One region of the Paenibacillus sp. FSL E2-0201 genome, then DNA from elsewhere that is predicted to be linked to it. Evidence: a T-box and tRNA genes for the amino acid it is inferred to sense, from the RefSeq annotation. Region 1 holds a T-box; the other holds one or more tRNA genes.
The links. The T-box of region 1 lies ahead of trpS (tryptophan--tRNA ligase). A T-box ahead of a tRNA ligase gene usually reads a tRNA of that ligase, here a tRNA-Trp.
Positions count from the first base shown of each region.

Region 2: it encodes a tRNA-Trp, which carries the amino acid that the T-box ahead of trpS (tryptophan--tRNA ligase) is inferred to sense. The anticodon was not compared.

Region 1 covers NZ_CP150154.1:2,960,328-2,970,487, forward strand. The annotation lists gene NSU15_RS13060 (DUF4303 domain-containing protein) at 1-930, opposite strand, end outside; gene trpS (tryptophan--tRNA ligase) at 1,090-2,085, opposite strand; T-box leader at 2,186-2,468, opposite strand; gene NSU15_RS13070 (hypothetical protein) at 2,666-3,091, shown strand; partial or broken gene NSU15_RS13075 (winged helix-turn-helix transcriptional regulator) at 3,240-3,422, opposite strand; gene NSU15_RS13080 (response regulator) at 3,465-5,093, opposite strand; gene NSU15_RS13085 (extracellular solute-binding protein) at 5,388-6,779, shown strand; gene NSU15_RS13090 (sugar ABC transporter permease) at 6,999-7,847, shown strand; gene NSU15_RS13095 (carbohydrate ABC transporter permease) at 7,860-8,747, shown strand; gene NSU15_RS13100 (dihydrodipicolinate synthase family protein) at 8,806-9,723, shown strand; gene NSU15_RS13105 (N-acetylmannosamine-6-phosphate 2-epimerase) at 9,732-10,160, shown strand, end outside.
Region 2 covers NZ_CP150154.1:5,840,110-5,850,269, reverse strand. The annotation lists rRNA gene NSU15_RS26330 (23S ribosomal RNA) at 1-1,013, shown strand, start outside; tRNA gene NSU15_RS26325 (tRNA-Asn) at 1,075-1,150, shown strand; tRNA gene NSU15_RS26320 (tRNA-Ser) at 1,154-1,246, shown strand; tRNA gene NSU15_RS26315 (tRNA-Glu) at 1,265-1,339, shown strand; tRNA gene NSU15_RS26310 (tRNA-Val) at 1,395-1,470, shown strand; tRNA gene NSU15_RS26305 (tRNA-Met) at 1,488-1,564, shown strand; tRNA gene NSU15_RS26300 (tRNA-Asp) at 1,591-1,668, shown strand; tRNA gene NSU15_RS26295 (tRNA-Phe) at 1,676-1,751, shown strand; tRNA gene NSU15_RS26290 (tRNA-Thr) at 1,772-1,847, shown strand; tRNA gene NSU15_RS26285 (tRNA-Tyr) at 1,853-1,938, shown strand; tRNA gene NSU15_RS26280 (tRNA-Trp) at 1,945-2,018, shown strand; tRNA gene NSU15_RS26275 (tRNA-His) at 2,055-2,130, shown strand; tRNA gene NSU15_RS26270 (tRNA-His) at 2,171-2,243, shown strand; tRNA gene NSU15_RS26265 (tRNA-Gln) at 2,265-2,339, shown strand; tRNA gene NSU15_RS26260 (tRNA-Gly) at 2,346-2,420, shown strand; tRNA gene NSU15_RS26255 (tRNA-Cys) at 2,433-2,506, shown strand; tRNA gene NSU15_RS26250 (tRNA-Leu) at 2,521-2,599, shown strand; gene NSU15_RS26245 (AraC family transcriptional regulator) at 2,744-3,493, opposite strand; gene NSU15_RS26240 (BMP family ABC transporter substrate-binding protein) at 3,820-4,959, shown strand; gene NSU15_RS26235 (ABC transporter ATP-binding protein) at 5,062-6,624, shown strand; gene NSU15_RS26230 (ABC transporter permease) at 6,617-7,663, shown strand; gene NSU15_RS26225 (ABC transporter permease) at 7,660-8,598, shown strand; gene NSU15_RS26220 (nucleoside hydrolase) at 8,643-9,596, shown strand; gene NSU15_RS26215 (ADP-ribosylglycohydrolase family protein) at 9,600-10,160, shown strand, end outside.

The DNA.
Region 1 (10,160 bases):
TTCAATGATCTCCAAATCAATTAAGGGATTTAAACGTTGGATGCATTCCTGAGCCAGTGCATTTCCAAGATGCTCCATTTGTATGAACACTTCTAGGTCAGACTTCCCGTAAATATATGGAATCGTGTCACTGTAGCTGCTAAGAACTGCGTCGGACCAATAATCTAAATATTCTGTGACTGAGAAATGTTGATTCTGCAACATCAGCTCTCGAAATTGTAAATCTTTTGCATGATCAAATGGGAAAATCTTTGCGAATAAAGCAGGTTCGATGGTTTTTGGCATCACAATACTGTAATCTAAGTCATTGTTCCCTGTGGAGGCAAAGGCAATAAAGCCTTCAGTTGTATTTAATGACTGAAGCTCACCCTCAGTGATCAAACGCTGCATTGCTTTTAGCGTCAGCAGATAATACCCCATTTTAATAATCCCTGCTTCAAAGGCGATGATAGGTTGATCCTCCGTGTTAAAGAGAAAATCTTCTTCTTGATAAGTTGTCAGATCTGCTAGTTGGGTAAAATAATTCACGATCTTATCATCTTCAAGCCATAAGTGGTACCGAAAATCCCCCTGATTATATTTCAACCAGTTTATTGAACGTTCATCTCGATCCTTTGGATTTCTCTCTAAAGCTCGCTGGAAACCTTCAAGGGTATTTAGATAAATGTTGATGTTATAAAACTCATCAGCTTGAAGATTAAAAACATAGACATCATTATTGTCAGGTCCACTCGCGAAAGAAGAAATGACTGCTTTACTGTTCTTAACGAGAGTATTTACAAAACTTTCAGCTGTAACAATTTCGATATGATTAGGTTTAGTGGGACTAAATTTTGCTCTGTTTCCATCATATAAAAGATAGTAACCATCTTGGTGGAACGGAGTTCTCTCTTCAAGCACACGTCCAAGCTGTGAATAAAATGTATTCATGTTCATTCTTCTTTCTACTATGATTTAAATGAATGATTCGACAATTTCTTCTTTTTTCCTCTAAGAGCCGCTGTCCAATGTGACGCTGGATCTAAAAAAACGCCGGAGCTCTCTCCAATAGAGAGTCCAGCGTTTTTTTATTGCCCATACGGATCAGATTTATTTTGAAAAATAATTAAGGCCCATGGCCTCGCGTACTTCGGACATCGTTTCTTGAGCAATGTTGCGGGCACGTTTAGTTCCGGATAATAAGATATCCTCAACAACCTTGGGTCTGGCTGCATAATAGGAGCGCCGCTCACGCATCGGTTCAATTAATTGGTCTAGAGCTGTCGTGATAAGCTGCTTACAGGCAGAACAACTTATACAGCCATTTTCGCAGCTCTCGTGAATTTCACTGGCGCCGTGGGAACGAAAAGCGCGATGATAAGCATAAATGGGACAAATATCTGGATGCCCAGGATCATTTTTATGAACACGGGCTGGATCAGTTGTGGCTTTGCGGATTTTGAAGGTGATCTCTTCCTTCGTGGAGTCCAGCTCGATGGCATTACCTAAGCTTTTGCTCATTTTTGCATTGCCGTCTGTTCCCACTAGTCTTGGGGTCTCGCTGATAAGCGCTCTCGGCTCCACAAGGATGGGGCTGTACAGCTCGTTGAATCTACGTACGATTTTGCGGGTCAACTCCAGATGGGGAAGCTGGTCTTCGCCTACAGGAATAATCGTCGCTTTACAAAAGGTTATATCGGCAGTCTGGCTTACTGGATACCCAAGAAAACCATAGTATAGTTCATCTAAGCTGGAATTTTTCGATTCGGCTTTAATGGTAGGATTGTGCCGCAACGAATTCACAGTGACGAACATGGAGAACAGAACAGTCAGTTCGGCAATCTCTGGAATCATAGATTGAATGAATATAGTGGCTTTATCTGGATCTATACCCGCTGATAAATAGTCGAGTGTGATTTCATTCAAGTTTTGACCCAGTAGTTGAGGCCGATCAAAGTGAGTCGTTAGGGCTTGAATATCTGCTAGAAACACAAAAGTATCATATTGCTCCTGTAGAGCCACTCGGTTCTGCAAGCTGCCCACGTAATGGCCAAGGTGCAGCTTTCCGGTCACTCGATCTCCAGTTAATACACGTTCTTTTATCATTTAAATTCCTCCTGTTTTGTCGCTTTTGATTAACATTGAATCGCCACCACCAGCCATCATCCATGGCCATCACCTCCTTAAATGACAAAAAACCTCATCCAATAAGGACGAAGTTGTCGTGGTACCACCTTAATTGATCGCGCCACCAAGTTTCGTTAGCATTACGATCTTCTCTTACCTGTACGGAGAGTGTTAAAACAATCTAGATACAGGTCCCTTGATAACGGCGGGAACCCCGGCTTCTCCTACAGCATCTAAGTAGATGGTTCGGAAGAGCAACTCTAAAGGCCATTCGATCAAACGCTGGACACCGGTTCGCAGCAACCACCGGCTCTCTGAAGTCCATGTTCATTTGTCTACTTACCCTTTTTCAACGTTGTTCATGATATTTGGGTAATTGTAATTCTGATAAGTGAGTTTGTCAATAGGTGGAAATTAGAGGATGATATTCGAAGTATCTAGGTTTTATAATCTAGTAAAAGTATAACTTAAATGTATATAATCATCAGGAATTAAGTCCAATCTATCATTGCGGATTCACAATATACTATTCTATAACCTTGAAATGGAGTGATTAAAAATGGCGACAATTATAAGTTATGGGTCACAGGCAAAAATCCCGTTAGACCCGTTTACTACTGCTATAACGGTTGCAGGGATTCCTGGAGCTGGGGCGGGTCTAGCCACAGCGCAAGTAAATATTAGTCCGGCTAATCCGGCCTCTTTCTCCAGCAGAGTCGAGTTAAATGGTAGTTTTAGTCTTACTGCACTTGCTAACAGCCAATTTCTTGTTTTAATCCGACGTGCTGGAGTCGATATTTATAGATCCTTTTTTCGTTTTACTACAACTACTGATATTCAATTAAATGTTCAGTGGGTTGATGGTCCTTATATTGGAATCCATAACTATGAATTGGTAATTCAAAATGATAGCAACTTGCCTATCAATCTATTTGGACCCATATCATTCACAGCAACTGCTATAGGAGGAGATGGCGTAATTTAAGTTACGGGACAGTTAAATCGATCTGATTTAGCTGTCCTTTTTTTCATGGGCGTATAATTAAAACCTCAACTTTTGCAGCATAAATATCAAGCAAACCCCAACCAATAAGGAAGGGGTTCTTAGAAGATTGAAGTTATGGTTTCTCTCGTTATTTATTTAAAATGTTATCCTCTAAAACAGCATATTTATCACCGTACTGCTTAATGATATGTTGTTCTCCCCAGTTACAGAGCGAAGTTAAAATGTCGCTTAGACTATTACCATATTCACTAAGTTCATATTCCACTTTTGGTGGAACCTGATTGTATACGATCCGGTTGATGATTCCATCGGCTTATCGTTTTTTTGGTTGCTCTATCTGCATCATTTTGGGTCACCAGCCTGACTGTTTTCTGTAGTCCGATGGAGTCATGTTTGTGATGCTTCGGAATGTTTTAACGAAATGCATATAGCTTTTGTAACCACACATCGTACAGACATCGGTCACTAGAAACTCTGGTTTTTTTAAGCATTCCTGCGCATATTCCATCCGAATTTCGGTTACAAATCGCATGTAGTTCTTATCAAGTTTTCGCTTAAATAATCGACTTAAATAAGACGGATTATAGAAGAATCGATCTGCTACCATCTGTAGAGTCACATCTTGATCAATATTCTCTTTTATGAAGGATTTAATATGCTCGAATATGATCACATCCTGTTGGTTGTTGTGGGTCAGCCCTTCGGAATAAACAGTTCCTAAATGAACCATCCATCTGCCAAGCCAGTCAAAAAGGTTCTCAATTGAATCAAATTCATCTACAAAGGTTAGATTCAGGAGCTTTTCGCTGTACACGCCTTCGATATGGATGTGGTTCTTATTAGCGAAGCGGAGAATGGTACTTATAATTTCCTGAAGAAATGCAAGCCAAAAATCTGGAGAAGAGACATCAGCTTTACTCAAAATATCTTGAGACAGCCGGTGCATCAGCTGGAGCGTCTCTATTTCGTTAGCACTTTCGATGCAGGAGATCATCCGTTTCTTATCATTTTCATCGAGTTGAATTAGGGATGGTTTAATAGAATTGGAGCCTTCTATCCATTGTGGCACGTAGATAAACCTACAATCTCTCTTGTAGAAGCGTTGATATAACATTCTATCGTTCTCATGCAGCAATGAATTTATTTGTGTAGGATTCTCCGTCGTCTTACCTATAACTAAATAGAGGCCTAGGTGATGTTCTAGCGTAAGCAGCTTCAGATATTGATCGATTCGTGTCTGAACTTTAGTCTGAAGAGGAAAATTATCAATAGAAGCTGGAGATCCCAATACAATAAGTCCAAAGAGCTTAGTTTTAGATGAATATGTAAAAACAGTGTGCGGTGTAGAGGCATGGAGATACTCGTCTACAGCATGATGAATGAACTTCTCCGCATATTCTCTCATCCAGAGCGTAGATTGAGCGCGCTTTCCTCTCATAGGAATTCCTGTCAAAACAAAGGGCAGATAAAGATAGTAGTTACTGTTGAAATTACATAGTTCACGGACAATAGAATCATCTATTACAGGTTGTTCTTCCTCCAGTAATAGCTTTACAAGCTGTGCCCCCTCCAAATTAGAACGTTTCAATCGATCTTGCCGCTTAAGATGAAGCTTGTTCATACATTCTTGTATCACAAGGAGACTTTCCTCGTATTCCAAAGGCTTGAGCAAAAACGCATGTACATTCCCTAGTTTTATAGCCTTCTGAGCATATTCGAAATCGTTGAATCCAGTCAAAATGATAAATAATGTATCAGGAAGCAGATTGCGAATCTGCTCAATCATTTGTAGACCATCCATTTGGGGCATCCGGATATCAGTGATCACCAAATCGGGCTTCTCACGCAGTGCAGTGGCCATTCCTTCTTTTCCATTCTCTGCTTCAATAATGTTGTGAACCCCAAGCTCTTCCCAAGCAAAGTAATGTTTTAAGCCCGTTCTTATTAATGGTTCATCCTCTACAATCATTAGTTTGTACATGAAATCCCTCCGGAAGACTAGAATTATAGTGGATCGTTCGTAAGGAAATACCATTAGATGTAAGATTAAAAGGGTTACATTAAGGCGGAAAAGTGAAGAAATATAAATTTAATTGTTAATAGGTGGAATATGTAATGTATTATAACATTGAAGAGGGGTGGATTGAAGGGATATGTCAGAAAAGAGCCCTAAAAGTAAAAGGAGTGGGATTCTCCTAAATTTACAATTGATTTATGATTAGCGCAAGGAATGAGAGCAGTACTTATTCCACAAAAAAATAATTGGGGGTAGCACATGAAAGCAATGAAAAAAGGGCTAATGAGTATTGTTGGTGTCGCACTTTTAGGTACACAGTTAGTTGCATGTGGAAATACGAACACGGCGAATTCAGCAGTTACACCAAGTAATAACGCTGACAAGACTGAGCCCGCAGCAACTGAGGCTGCTGCTAAGCCAGTAGAGATTACATGGTGGAATTTTCCGAGCTTTCAAGCTTTAGATGGTGAAGTTGGCAAATATGAAAAGGAAATCATTGCAGCTTTTAATGAGAAGAATCCTGAAATTAAAGTCAACCTTGAGATGATCACCTTTGAAGGCGGCCCTGAAAAACTGAATGTCGCAATAGCTTCTAATACTGCGCCTGATGTGATCTATGATGCACCTGGACGGATTATCGATTGGGGTAAAAAGGATTTGCTTGCACCGCTTAACGACATGGTGACTGATGAAGTGAAGAATGATATTTCAGAAGCTTTTTGGAAGCAGTCAAGTGTAGGCGACAACATCTTTATGTACCCGATCAATACAGCACCATTTATGATGGCGGTTAATAAGACTATTTTTGAAAAGATAGGCGCTCTAGATTTACTTCCTCTGGATAAGGAAGATAGAACTTGGACGTTTGAAGAATATAAAAAGGCATTGGAAGCTGTGAAAGAAAAGGCTCCGGATGTTATTCCAACAGGGTTCTTCGCGAAGAGCCAAGCCGGAGACCAAGGAACTCGCGCTTATCTTGCTAACTTAGGCGTATCCAGATTCCTAAATGAAGACAATTCCGCAGTCGCTATCAATACAGATAATGCAGCAAAAGCGCTGGATTGGATTGTCCAAGCTACGAAAGATAAACTCAGTGTCTCTGGTGCAGCATCGCTAGCTGCTGCTGATGTAAACGATTTGTTCTTGCAAGGAAAATTGGCCTTTACACTTAACTATTCCGCTGTGCTAAAAGCACAGAACGTATCCAAGAAGATGGTTCAATTCGAAGATATTCTTCTTCCATTCCCTACTTTAGATGGTTCGGAACCGAAGCTTGAACCTTATCTGGGCGGTATGGCTGTATTTAATAATGGTGATGAAGCTAAGATTGCAGCTTCCAAGAAGCTAATTGATTTCATTGCTAATGATCCAGTATGGGGTAAGAAAAACTTGATTCAAACAGGTGGTCTTTCGGTTCGTAATTCGATTACTGGACTATATGACGATCCAGAGTACAAATACGCCGAATATGCTCGTAAATTTACGACAGATGCACCAACAATTGCAGATGGATATGCAGATATTCGTACCTTCTGGTTCCCTGAATTACAACGTGCTTTAACTGGAGGCGCTACCGGCAAGGAAGCTTTGGATAGTTTTGCTACAAAGGCTAACGAAGCTATTACTAAAGCCAAAGCAGCTATGAAATAAAAAGTGAATGGCGTTCAAAAGAATAGAGTGCGGGAAGCACTCTATTCTTTTTAAAAAAATTCAAGCTACACACCTATAAATATCATAATTTTTCTCGCTTAAACGCTCACCGTCCTTATAAGGACGCCAAAGTCGTTTATGCTTGATCATCAGAGAAATGGGGAGAAGGTTGTGGGGACAACGGTACGCAAAATTAAAGGTTATGTGATACGTGACTGGATGATGAGTTATCTTTTCTTATTACCAGCGTTTGGATTCTTTCTTCTGTTTGTAGCCTACCCGATGGTAAAAGGAGTCTATATTAGTTTCTTTGATTACTCTTTGAGAGATTTTAGTTTTATTGGTCTCGATAATTATATTTCATTATTTAAAGACGATAATTTTATAAAGTCCATGGGAAATACTTTATTGCTTGTTGTGATCACCGTACCGATCGTGATTATCTTTTCACTGTTTGTTTCAATGAATATCTATAAGAAAAAAGAGTTTGCTAGATCATTTTTCCGCGGTGTGTTCTACTTGCCAGCCGTATCATCGGTTGTAAGTATCACGGTCGTGTGGGGCTGGATTTACCATCCCAACTACGGAATTCTGAATTATTTGACGGGTTTGTTTGGAATGGAGCCTGTTTCATGGCTAGGGGATACAAGAACAGCATTACTTGCAATTATCGTGGTTTTAATAACGACTTCTGTAGGTCAACCGATCATTTTATATGTGGCCTCCATTGGTAACATTCCTACCTCTTATATTGAAGCCGCAGAGATAGATCGAGCAACCCCTTGGCAAATTTTCCGGAAAATATTATGGCCGATGCTGATGCCAACGAACTTATATATTATCGTGATAACCACGATTAATACCTTTCAGTGTTTCGCACTGATTCAACTCCTTACCTCAGGCGGGCCTGTATATAGCACATCTACCGTTATGTATGGTGTTTATGAACAAGCCTTTATGTTAGGTCATTTCGGATATGCCTCAGCAATGGGCGTCATACTCGCAATAGTAATTGGGATTATTTCTATCATTCAATTCAAATACTTTGGCAGCGATGTTGAGTATTAAGGAGGGGACATCATGAATTCTACGAATCCATTACAACTGAAAGCACCTATAACCCAGTCTAAGAAAGTAAGCGCATGGAAAAAAGAATTAACGATTCCAAAAATAATAGCTACCATTCTATTGATCTTGGCTACATTATTTTTTATCTTTCCTTTTTATTGGGTAGTTTCGGGAGCCTTTAAGCTTCAAACTGTGGCAACGACCATCCCACCGGAGTGGTTTCCGCTAAAGCCGACGCTACAGAACTGGACAGAATTATTTAAGAATCCGGTAGAACGCTGGATGTTTAATAGCTTTATTATTGCTTTTGCAGAGATGGCAGCCATCTGTATTGTCTCCTCCTGTGCCGGTTATGTTCTTGCAAAGAAATCATTTCCCGGACGAGGAATTATCTTCACAATGTTTGTTGCCGCCATGGCATTGCCTAAGCAAGTTATTCTTGTACCGTTGTTTACGATGTTAGCTGACTTTGGTTGGGTCAATACGTATAAAGGGCTTATTTTACCGGCGATTGGCTGGCCTTTTGGAGTCTTTCTGATGAAACAGTTCGCGCAGACGATTCCGGGAGAGTTGATTGAAGCGGCGAAAATTGACGGTAGCTCAGAGATTCGATTGTTTGGAACGATCGTTTTACCGTTATTGAAACCAGCAGTGGGTGCACTGGCTATATTCACCTTCATAACTTCATGGAACGATTATTTCAGCCAGCTAATTATGACGCGATCCACTTCGATGATGACCTTGCCACTTGGGGTAGCGACACTACGCGGCGAATTCACAACCAACTATGGACTGCTTATGGCAGGTGCTGCGTTAGCTTCGATTCCTATGATTGCAATCTTCCTAATGTTTCAAAAGGCATTCACACAAGGGATCACTATGGGTGCTGTTAAAGGTTAAAAATTCATATAACAACGCAAATGAATATATTTGGCTTTAGCGATGGAGGCTATTATCTATGAAATCATATGATCTTGAAGCTTTTAAAGGCATTATTATCGCTTTGTACTCCAGTTATGATGCTGAGGGGAATATAGATAAAGAAGCGGCACAGAAATTAGCTCGTCATTATGCTTCTACTGGTGTGAAAGGTCTTTATGTTGGAGGAAGCTCAGGAGAAGGCATGCTGCAATCTGTAGAGGAACGCAAACAAATGCTCGAAGCCGTTATAGCGGAAGTAGGAGAGGAGCTAACGATCATTGCTCACGTTGGTGCTCCATCTACTCGGGATAGTGTTGAGCTTGCGGTACATGCTGAATTCGTAGGCGCACACGCGGTATCGGCTGTTCCAGCAATTTATTACCGTTTGTCTCCGGACAGTGTTGAAAGCCATTGGCAGGCGATCATTGATAGTACATCGCTTCCATTTATTATCTACCATATCCCGCAAACGACTGGTTTTCAATTATCAAAAAGCTTGTTAATTAAGATGGCTGCGCAGGATAAAGTGATTGGCGTGAAGATTTCAGCAGAAAGTACATTTGAGCTTCAGCAGTTTAAGGCAGCAGGTGGAAATGATTTTCTTGTATTGAATGGACCGGATGAGCAGTATTTGGCTGGCCGCAGTATCGGGGCTGATGGTGGGATTGGTGGAACCTATGGGGTTATGCCCGAGCTATTTTTAAAAGTAGAACAATGTTATGGGCAAGGTGATATGGCTGAGGCGCAGAAATGGCAGTTCATTATCAATGATCTCATTGTAGAATTATTATCCTTTCCATCATTATATGGTGCATGTAAAGCAATCCTGAGTCTGCGTGGATTTGAAACGGGTACACCAAGAATGCCACTTCTACCTATCAAAGACTCCGATCAGGATCGGGTGGAAGCTCTCAACAATAGAATATTAGATTATATTCTTGAAGCGAAGGGATAGGGTTAATGATGACTCGAATGAGCGATATCTTTCCGATGAAAGGTCTGATCGTATCATGTCAGGCACTTGAGCATGAGCCGCTTCATGGTGGGGATACAATGGCAAAAATGGCAAGAGCAGCGGTTCAATCAGGGGCAATAGGTATCCGGACGAATGGAGTTCCAGATATTGTAGCGATCAAAGAAGAGGTAAATGTACCGGTTATTGGACTAATTAAACGGGATATTCCCGGATCAGCCATATTTATTACGCCAACTCTTGAAGAAGTGAAAGCAATTATCTCCGCAAAAGCGGATATTGTTGCATTAGATGTTACGAATCGGGAAGGTCGCTTTGAGTCGGTTAAGCCTTTAATCGCATATGCCCACCAAATGGGTGTGCTTGTAATGGCAGATATATCGACTTTGGAGGAAGGATTGGCAGCGGAAGAACTAGGT
Region 2 (10,160 bases), 2.9 Mb from region 1:
CTATGAACCGAAGCCCCAGTAAACGGCGGCCGTAACTATAACGGTCCTAAGGTAGCGAAATTCCTTGTCAGGTAAATTCTGACCCGCACGAATGGCGTAACGACTTGGGCGCTGTCTCAACGAGAGATCCGGTGAAATTTTAATACCTGTGAAGATGCAGGTTACCCGCGACAAGACGGAAAGACCCCATGGAGCTTTACTGCAGCTTGATATTGAATTTGGGTACGATCTGTACAGGATAGGTGGGAGCCGTAGAAATCGGAGCGCAAGCTTCGGTGGAGGCGCCGTTGGGATACCACCCTGATCGTATCTAGGTTCTAACCTAGTGCCCTAATCGGGTACGGGGACCGTGTCAGGCGGGCAGTTTGACTGGGGCGGTCGCCTCCTAAAGAGTAACGGAGGCGTTCCAAGGTTCCCTCAGAATGGTTGGAAATCATTCGAAGAGTGCAAAGGCATAAGGGAGCTTGACTGCGAGACCTACAAGTCGAGCAGGGACGAAAGTCGGACTTAGTGATCCGGTGGTACCGCATGGAAGGGCCATCGCTCAACGGATAAAAGCTACCCTGGGGATAACAGGCTTATCTCCCCCAAGAGTCCACATCGACGGGGAGGTTTGGCACCTCGATGTCGGCTCATCGCATCCTGGGGCTGAAGTAGGTCCCAAGGGTTGGGCTGTTCGCCCATTAAAGCGGTACGCGAGCTGGGTTCAGAACGTCGTGAGACAGTTCGGTCCCTATCTGTCGTGGGCGCAGGAAATTTGAGAGGAGCTGTCCTTAGTACGAGAGGACCGGGATGGACGTACCGCTGGTGCACCAGTTGTTTCGCCAGAAGCATGGCTGGGTAGCTACGTACGGACGGGATAAGCGCTGAAAGCATCTAAGCGTGAAGCCCCCCTCAAGATGAGATTTCCCAATTAGTAAGACCCCTTGAAGACGACGAGGTAGATAGGTTGGAGGTGGAAGTGCAGTAATGCATGGAGCTGACCAATACTAATCGGTCGAGGGCTTATCCTATACTTAAAACGCAAATTCAATTCGGATTCAGTTTTCAGGCGATTAAGCCTGGTATGAATATTCCCTGATAGCTCAGTTGGTAGAGCACTCGACTGTTAATCGAGTTGTCACAGGTTCGAGTCCTGTTCGGGGAGCCATATGGAGAGGTGTCCGAGTTTGGCCGAAGGAGCACGATTGGAAATCGTGTAGGCGCCACAAGCGTCTCGAGGGTTCGAATCCCTCTCTCTCCGCCACAAATTTTTAATTAGTATGGCCCGTTGGTCAAGGGGTTAAGACACCTCCCTTTCACGGAGGTAACATGGGTTCGAATCCCATACGGGTCACCAAATTTTCACTTGATTTTGTATAGTGGACTTTGGTACAATAACAATTGTTGTTTACGGAGGCTTAGCTCAGCTGGGAGAGCATCTGCCTTACAAGCAGAGGGTCGGGGGTTCGATCCCCTCAGCCTCCACCATATTCATTTAAGAACGACGCGGGGTGGAGCAGCCCGGTAGCTCGTCGGGCTCATAACCCGAAGGCCGCAGGTTCAAATCCTGCCCCCGCAACCAATTTTCATCAAGTAATTATATCTTTTGGAACCGTGGTGTAGTTGGCCTAACATGCCTGCCTGTCACGCAGGAGATCGCGAGTTCGAATCTCGTCGGTTCCGCCATTTTCTTGGCTCGATAGCTCAGTCGGTAGAGCAGAGGACTGAAAATCCTCGTGTCGGCGGTTCGAATCCGTCTCGAGCCACCATGTAGTATACAACTTAATATGCCGGTGTAGCTCAATTGGTAGAGCAACTGACTTGTAATCAGTAGGTTGGGGGTTCAAGTCCTCTCGCCGGCACCATCTTTGGGGGATTAGCGAAGTGGCCAAACGCATCAGACTGTAAATCTGCTCACGTACGTGTTCGGTGGTTCGAATCCATCATCCCCCACCATTTTTTAGGGGCATAGTTTAAAGGTAGAACAACGGTCTCCAAAACCGTTGGTGTGGGTTCAATTCCTGCTGCCCCTGCCAATCTTTATCTAAAGTCTTTCTCTAAAGTTTAATATGGCGGTCGTGGCGAAGGGGTTAACGCACCGGTTTGTGGATCCGGCATTCGTGGGTTCAAGTCCCATCGGTCGCCCCATTTACTTTAAGAAGAACAGCAACAATATTAGTTTAATATGGCGATTGTGGCGAAGTGGTTAACGCACCGGATTGTGGTTCCGGCATTCGTGGGTTCGAGACCCATCAGTCGCCCCTTTTATTTTAAAATGTTATTGGGGATTAGCCAAGCGGTAAGGCAACGGACTTTGACTCCGTCACGCATAGGTTCAAATCCTATATCCCCAGCCATTTTATGCGGACGTGGCTCAGCGGTAGAGCATCGCCTTGCCAAGGCGAGGGTCGCGGGTTCGATTCCCGTCGTCCGCTCCAAATTTTTCATATGGCGCCATAGCCAAGTGGTAAGGCAAAGCTCTGCAAAAGCTTTATCCCCAGTTCAAATCTGGGTGGCGCCTCCATTAATTTCATATGTGCCGGCGTGGCGGAATGGCAGACGCGCTCGACTCAAAATCGAGAGGGAAACCGTGGAGGTTCGAGTCCTCTCGCCGGTATATCAAAAAGGTTAGTAAAGTTGCTAATACAAGCGACTTTACTAACCTTTTTTCTTTGTCTATGAACTTTTATTCTTAAGCCGTTGAATTAGAGACACTTCTAATTCAACGGCTTTTTTATGTGAAGCGGAGTGAATTGTAATTTTATTGACTGCTTAGTCGGAATGTCCGCGGTGTGAGACCTACCTCACGTTTGAACATATTGCAGAATTGAGCGTCATTCACAAACCCTGCAGCGGCAGATACTTCTGAGATATGCATTTGGGTATGTTGCAAGAGAGACTTTGCATAATCCAGACGTTTCAATAGTAGATAGCGAAGAGGTGAAGAACCGAATCGCTCTTTAAATAAATGGCGGAAACGATCATAGCTGTATCCAGACATCTCAGAGAGTGTTGCGACCGATAGCTTATGGCGGTAATGCTCATTCATATAGTTTAGAACATATTGGACTCTGTCTTCCGTTGGCGATTGAAACCCAGAGGCGCTAAGAAGCCGTATCAGATGAACAGTGATTTCGCTCATTTGAAGGTTCAATAGTTCAGAGAATCCATCTTGTTTGCGCGTAAACTCTGCTTTCATTCGAAGCAAGATCTGTAGAACAGTATGGTCTTTATCATCTTCATATACGCCTTGCAAATTCTCCATATTTGGGTGATTTGAATGGAAGCCTACAAATAGTATAGTAGCGTCTTCGCGATGATTCTCGTCATGTTTATGATTGGGTGGTATTAGCGCGAATGAAGAAGAACGAAAATGATAACTTCGCGAACCTACATTGGTAGTTCCTAATCCGTTTAAATAATAGACTAGTTCATAACATTCATGCTGGTGTGGTGGAATATAGGTATTAACCTCATGTGCTGCATTTACAATATATAGAACACGATCCATGATGAGCCTCCAATAATTATGTTTTAGCCGAATCGTACAAAATTATGACCGAAATCATATAATTATTTTCATTAATATTTGATATGATCGTATCAAGAAATCCGAAGATTAGCAACCTGACTGGCCATCTCGTTCGGAAATTAGTCGGATTATTCGTAAAAATTATAATTTTCTCTCTATTTTTGAGTGTATTCGTTAAAATCATTAAAATTTTGACAATGTTACATGCAATATGAGAGTTTCCATCTAAATCGTGAAATATACAACGGACTAAGAAGGAGAATCTCTCAAATTACTAACCAACTATAAATAGGGGGAATAGAAAAATGAATAAGAAAGTTCTTTCTTTGTTGTTACTAGTAGTAATGGTAATGGTCACAGCTTGTGGAAATAATACGTCGAGTAATGGATCTTCCACGAATGCAGGATCTAATGCAGCTGAAGGTGGAGAAACAGGTTCAGGGGATAAACTCAAAGTTGTACTTCTGATTCCAGGAACGCTAGGGGATAAATCATTCTTTGACTCTGCGAATAGCGGTCTGCAAAAGGTTAAGGATGAACTGGGTGCAGAAACAAAGGTTGTAGAAATGGGTGTCGATAAAACGAAATGGGAGCCTACGTTTAACGATATCGCCGCTGAGGATTGGGATGTTATTATTTCTGGCGGTTCGGAAATTACAGAGATGTTTAATGCAACGGCTGAATTATATCCAGACAAAAAATTCATTAACTATGATACCGATATAGATGAAGCACCAGAGAACATGTACAACATGTCTTATGCGACTAATGAAGTATCTTTTCTGGCAGGTGCTGTAGCGGCGCTAGCTACACAATCCGATATGCCTAATGCTAATCCTGAGAATGTGATCGGATTTGTAGGCGGTATGGATATTCCAGGGATTAACGCTTTCTTGGTTGGCTACATTCAGGGCGCTCAATATGTTGATCCTGATGTGAAGGTAGCTGTATCGTATGCTGGTGATTTCGTTAACCCGGCTAAAGGTAAGGAGCTTTCACTGATTCAATATAACTCCGGTGTGGATGTTATTTTTAACGTTGCTGGGGGTACAGGTCTTGGGATCTTTGATGCAGCTAAAGAGAAGAAGAAATATGCTATTGGCGTAGACTCTGATCAGGCGATGTTACTTAATGAAACAGATAGCGAAAAAGCAAACTTGATCGTTACTTCTTCTATTAAAAAGATTGATAGTGCTATTCTGGGTGCCGTGAAGAAATTACAAGAGGGTACGCTTGAAATGGGTAAACGTGATGTATTGAGCTTCGTAGATGATGGTGTAGGCATTGCAGAGAATGAGATATATAAAAATGTCTTCCCAGCGGATCTTCAGGCTAAAGTTGAAGAAGTGAAGCAAAAGCTGATCAATAAAGAAATTACAGTAGATAACGCGATGGGAATGGAAACCTCAGAAGTAGAAGCCATTCGTAACGCAGTTAAGCCTTAAGTATAGCTATAAAGTGATAAACCTACAGTTGGAGATTCTTCTATTAGAAGAATTCCAGCTGTATATTTTTGCAGACCTCCAAGTGGAAAGGCGTTGAGACCGATGAACAAAGCTCTGTTGGAAATGCGGGGAATTACGAAGGTGTATCCCAATGGCGTCGTTGCAAATAAAGACGTGCATTTTTCTTTACGTGAGGGAGAAATTCACGCGATTGCGGGCGAGAACGGCGCGGGTAAATCAACTTTAATGAAGATCATGTTCGGCATGGAAGAGCCTAGTGAAGGTGAGATCTATATCAAGGGAGAAAAAGTGAAGCTGCAATCGGCTCAGGATGCCATTGATAGAGGGATCGGTATGGTTCACCAGCATTTTATGCTGGTTCCTTCTTTTACGGTAGCAGAGAACATGGTGCTGGGCATGGAGCCCCGTAAGGGAGTCGGCATCAATTATGCTGAAGCCGTGCGCATGACCGAAGAGACTGCGAAAAAATACAATCTGGCAGTGGATCCAAAAGCAAAAGTGGAGGATCTTACGGTTGGTATGAAGCAAAAGGTTGAGATCCTGAAGGCGTTGCTGCGTGGTGCGAAAATCCTAGTTCTAGATGAGCCGACCGCGGTGTTAACCCCACAGGAAACAGAAGAATTGTTCCGTGAGCTTAAGCAATTAAGAGAGCAGGGACATACGATTGTGTTTATTTCACACAAGTTGAAAGAAGTGAAAGCGATCTGCGACAGAATTACGATTATGCGTAGTGGACGTAGTGAAGGTGTCTTCCAAACGAAGGATGTCACGGAGCAAGAAATTTCCCGACTCATGGTGGGTAGAGATGTTGTGTTGAAATATGACAAGGAGATTCTGTCTATTGGTGAGGCGGTGCTCACTGTGCAAGGTCTAGGTGTAAATGATGCACACGGCAAAGCGTTGCTATCAGATATTAATTTTGCGGTACGCGGAGGACAGATCGTCGGGATTGCTGGTGTAGAAGGAAACGGGCAGACACAGCTCATTGAGGCTCTTACAGGGAGCTTAAGAGGGGTTTCAAGCCAGGGTTCTGTGCTAGTGAAGGGAAAGGATATTCGAGAATCGGATATTTTGGATATTCGTAAGTTGGGTGTTTCTTATATCCCAGAGGATCGGATGCATCAAGGGATAGCTAGTGATGCGAGCATAGCGGATAATCTGCTGTCCACTCAGTATCGTACAAAGGAAATGAATAAAGGTCCTTTTTTGAATGGATCACGAATTGCTAAGCTAGCCGTATCACTTGTAGAGGAATTTAAAGTCCGCTGTTCTGGACCTTCTCAGCCAATAGGTATGTTATCAGGTGGTAACATGCAGAAAGTTGTCGTAGCTAGAGAGTGTTCTACTGAACCGCAACTGCTTATTGCAGAGCAGCCGACACGGGGTGTGGATATAGGCGCAGCTCAGTTCATACATCAGAAGCTTTTGGAGCTACGCTCAGACGATTGTGCGATTTTGCTAGTGTCGGCAGATTTAAATGAGATCTTAGAGATCAGCGATAGTCTACTAGTGATGTATGAAGGAAAGATTGTTGCCTTTTTCGAGGAGCCTTCTAAGGTTAGTGAAGAAGAATTAGGGCTTTATATGCTAGGGATTCATCGACAGGACGAGGAGCACATCAGGAGGGCCGTAAATCATGTTTAAAGTAAAATATTTTGAATACATTCGAACATCGGCGGTAATCGTTATTGCACTCGCCATTGCTTTTCTGATCATCTCATTGGTCAGTAATCAGCCGGTGAAGACGATTGGTATATTCCTATTTGAGCCGTTATCCAGTAAAGGTCATATCGGTAACGTCATTGAGATGGCTATTCCGCTCATGTTCACAGGGCTAGCAGTTTCCTTGTTATTCCGGGCGAATATGTTCAACTTGGGCGCTGAAGGGATTTTCTATTTCTCCGGTGTTGTAACTTCCGTGTTGGCGATTCATTTAACGCTGGACGGCTGGCTGCATCCGATCGTAGCTATTGCTGCGGGTTCTATTGTAGGGGCGCTGCTCTCTGCAATTCCCGGGATCCTCAAAGCCAAATGGAATGCCAATGAGCTGGTTACATCCTTGATGTTCAATAATATTTTGTTTGGAGTAGGTTTATATCTACTGAACTATCATTTACGTGATGCAAAAGCGTTCGCCAATGTATCGTACAAATTCGAGAAAACGGCACTGCTGAGTAAGATGGTACCTGGCACTCGTATTCATACCGGACTGATCATCGTTATCGTGCTTATTATTGCAGCGCATCTATTTCTATACAAGACTAAATGGGGATACGAGCTGCGTATGACAGGCATCAACCGGAACTTTGCACGTTATTCAGGCATGAAGACCGCGAAGGTTATTATACTGGTTCACTTGATTGCTGGTTTTATTGCAGGGATGGGTGGTTCCGTAGAAGTGCTAGGGATGTATAACCGATTCCAATGGACTTCGTTACCAGGCTATGGCTTAGACGGTGCTCTTGTAGCGATGTTAGCCAAGAATAATCCGCTATCCGTAATCGGTGCTGCATTGTTCCTTGCGTATATCCGAATCGGAGCCGATATGATGGCACGTCTGTCTGATGTACCTTCTGAGATGATTTCTATCATACAGGCAATTATCATTCTTCTGATTTCGGCTGAGCAATTCCTGAAGTTCTGGAAAAATCGGATGCTCTTGAAGGAGGCGAAGGAAGCATGAACAGTTTGTTTGATGTGATTTTTACGACTGACTTTGCTTTCTCTGTCCTTCGAGTGACAACACCGATTCTATTCGCTGCGCTTGGAGCGTTAATCTCTAATAGAGCGGGTATCATCAACATCGGTATGGAAGGCATCATGCTTGTCGCGGCTTTAGCTGGCGTCATTGTAAGCAGCTACACGCATAGCGCGTGGGTAGGTTTACTTGGGGCTGTGATGTCCGGTACATTGATCGCTGGAATATTAGCTTTTTTCACACTGAAATTCAAAACACATATCATTCTCGGCGGCGTAGCTATTAATATGTTCGCTTCGGGAGGAACCGTGTTTATTCTTTATCTGCTTAGTGGAGACAAGGGTTCTTCTACTTCTCTGGCAAGTAAAGTGCTACCTAGTGTAGAGATTCCTTTGCTGAAGGATATTCCGGTGCTTGGGCCTATTCTATCAGGTCATCACATTTTGACGTATGTATCTATTATTGCTGTGTTTGTTGTCTACTATCTCTTAAACCGTACACCGCTTGGTCTGCGCATTCGTTCAGTGGGTGAAAATCCACATGCTGCTCAATCTGTAGGCGTAAGTGTTGTGAAAATACAGTATATGGCTTTGCTACTTAGTGGATTTTTCGCTGGTTTGGGCGGGGCTTACATGTCGATGGGTTACCTGTCACTGTTCACTCGCGATATGATCGCTGGTCGGGGCTGGATTGCGATTGCCGCAGAGTCTATGGGTAGAAGTACGACAGTAGGCACGGCGCTAACCTCTCTATTATTTGGTACGGCAGACGCCTTGTCGAATGCGCTACAGGTCCTGAAGATTCCTGCAGAACTTATCGCGACGCTTCCTTATGTAGCAACGGTAATTGGACTAGTGATCTATGCTGTATCTGAGACACGGAAGAAGAACAAAAAGCTAAAGAGCCCGCTAGTGAAATAGCGATAGGAGTAACGAGGATTTATACAACTAAGGAGTGAATGACTATGCGAACACCTATTATTATTGACTGCGATCCAGGGCATGATGACGCTATCGCAATCCTGCTTGCAATAGCAAATTCGGAGAAGCTGGATCTGCGCGGGATTACAACGGTTGGAGGAAACCAGATCCTCGATAAAATCACTGAAAACGCACTTAAAGTGATCAGTTTCGTGAATGCGGATATTCCTGTAGCCAAAGGGGCTGCGGGTCCGCTGTTCGGCAAGCTTGTTACAGGTGAGGAAGCGCATGGTGAATCTGGCATGGACGGCCCACTATTGCCGCCAAGTAAATTCCGCCCTGTAGAAGAAGGCGCTGTGGAATTTATGCTGAATATTATCCGTTCTTCGGAGGAGAAAATTACGCTCGTACCGATGGCTCCTTTAACGAATATTGCGCTATTAATTACAGCATATCCGGAGATTAAAGACAGAATTGAGAAGATCTCATTAATGGGCGGAGGAATTTCTTATGGAAATGTAACCTCTACTGCGGAATTTAATATCTATGTAGATCCTGAAGCCGCTCGTATCGTGTTTGAATCGGGTATTCCGATCACGATGAGTGGTTTGGATGTGACCGATAAGGCAGCGATTTTCGAGGATGAGATCGTAGCATTGAAAGAGCGTGGGCCAGTGTCCACTATGGTCGGAGAGCTGCTAGATTTCTATTCGATTTACGGAAAGAAAATGGGCTATGTTGGCAGTGCGCTGCATGATCCATGCGCAGTAGCTTGGCTCTTGCACCCTGAACTGTTTGAATCCGAGCATCTGTATGTAACGGTGGAGACAGAAGGCAAGCTAACACGTGGAATGACGGTTGCAGACAAACGAAAGAAGACGGATCGCCCAGCAAATGTAGAAGTTCTGGTGGGAGTAGACCGGGAAGCATTTATGAAACTGATCTTTGATTCACTGGAAAAGCTAGATCAAGAGCTGCTTGCGGCTGAAGGGAACTAACCTATGGCAGGATGGGAGAGACTTCAGGAGACGGTTCAGTTTGAATTGGTTCAGCGTGGAGAAGAAGGCTGCAAGATTGACGGCTTCGCGGATAAACTAGCTGCTGCAGGTGCCGATGAAATTAAGCTGATGCAAGTATACAATGAGTTGATGAAGCTCACGGTTGCTGAGGACTTTCCTTATGAAGAGCCGTCTTCACTGGAAGAGATTCGTCGTCTACGTCCAGAAGGTCCACGTAAGCTGCATCCAGAATGGAGCGAGGCGGAGTGGAGAGACAAGTTCTATGGTGCTTGGCTGGGTAGAAGTGTTGGCTGTGCACTCGGAAAACCACTGGAGTATTGGGACTACCTCTACGGTAAAGATGGACGCCCGGGCTGGGAGAATATTGAGCTGTGGTTCCGAGGTGCGGATGCATGGCCAATTACCGGCTATACGCCTGGTCATTCACGGGCAGAGGCAGAATATGGTCTTGGTTTAAGTGATTGGACTTATGCTAGTACCCAAGAGACAATCAAGTTTATGGAAAGCGATGACGATATTCGTTACACGGTTTTGGGCCTTATG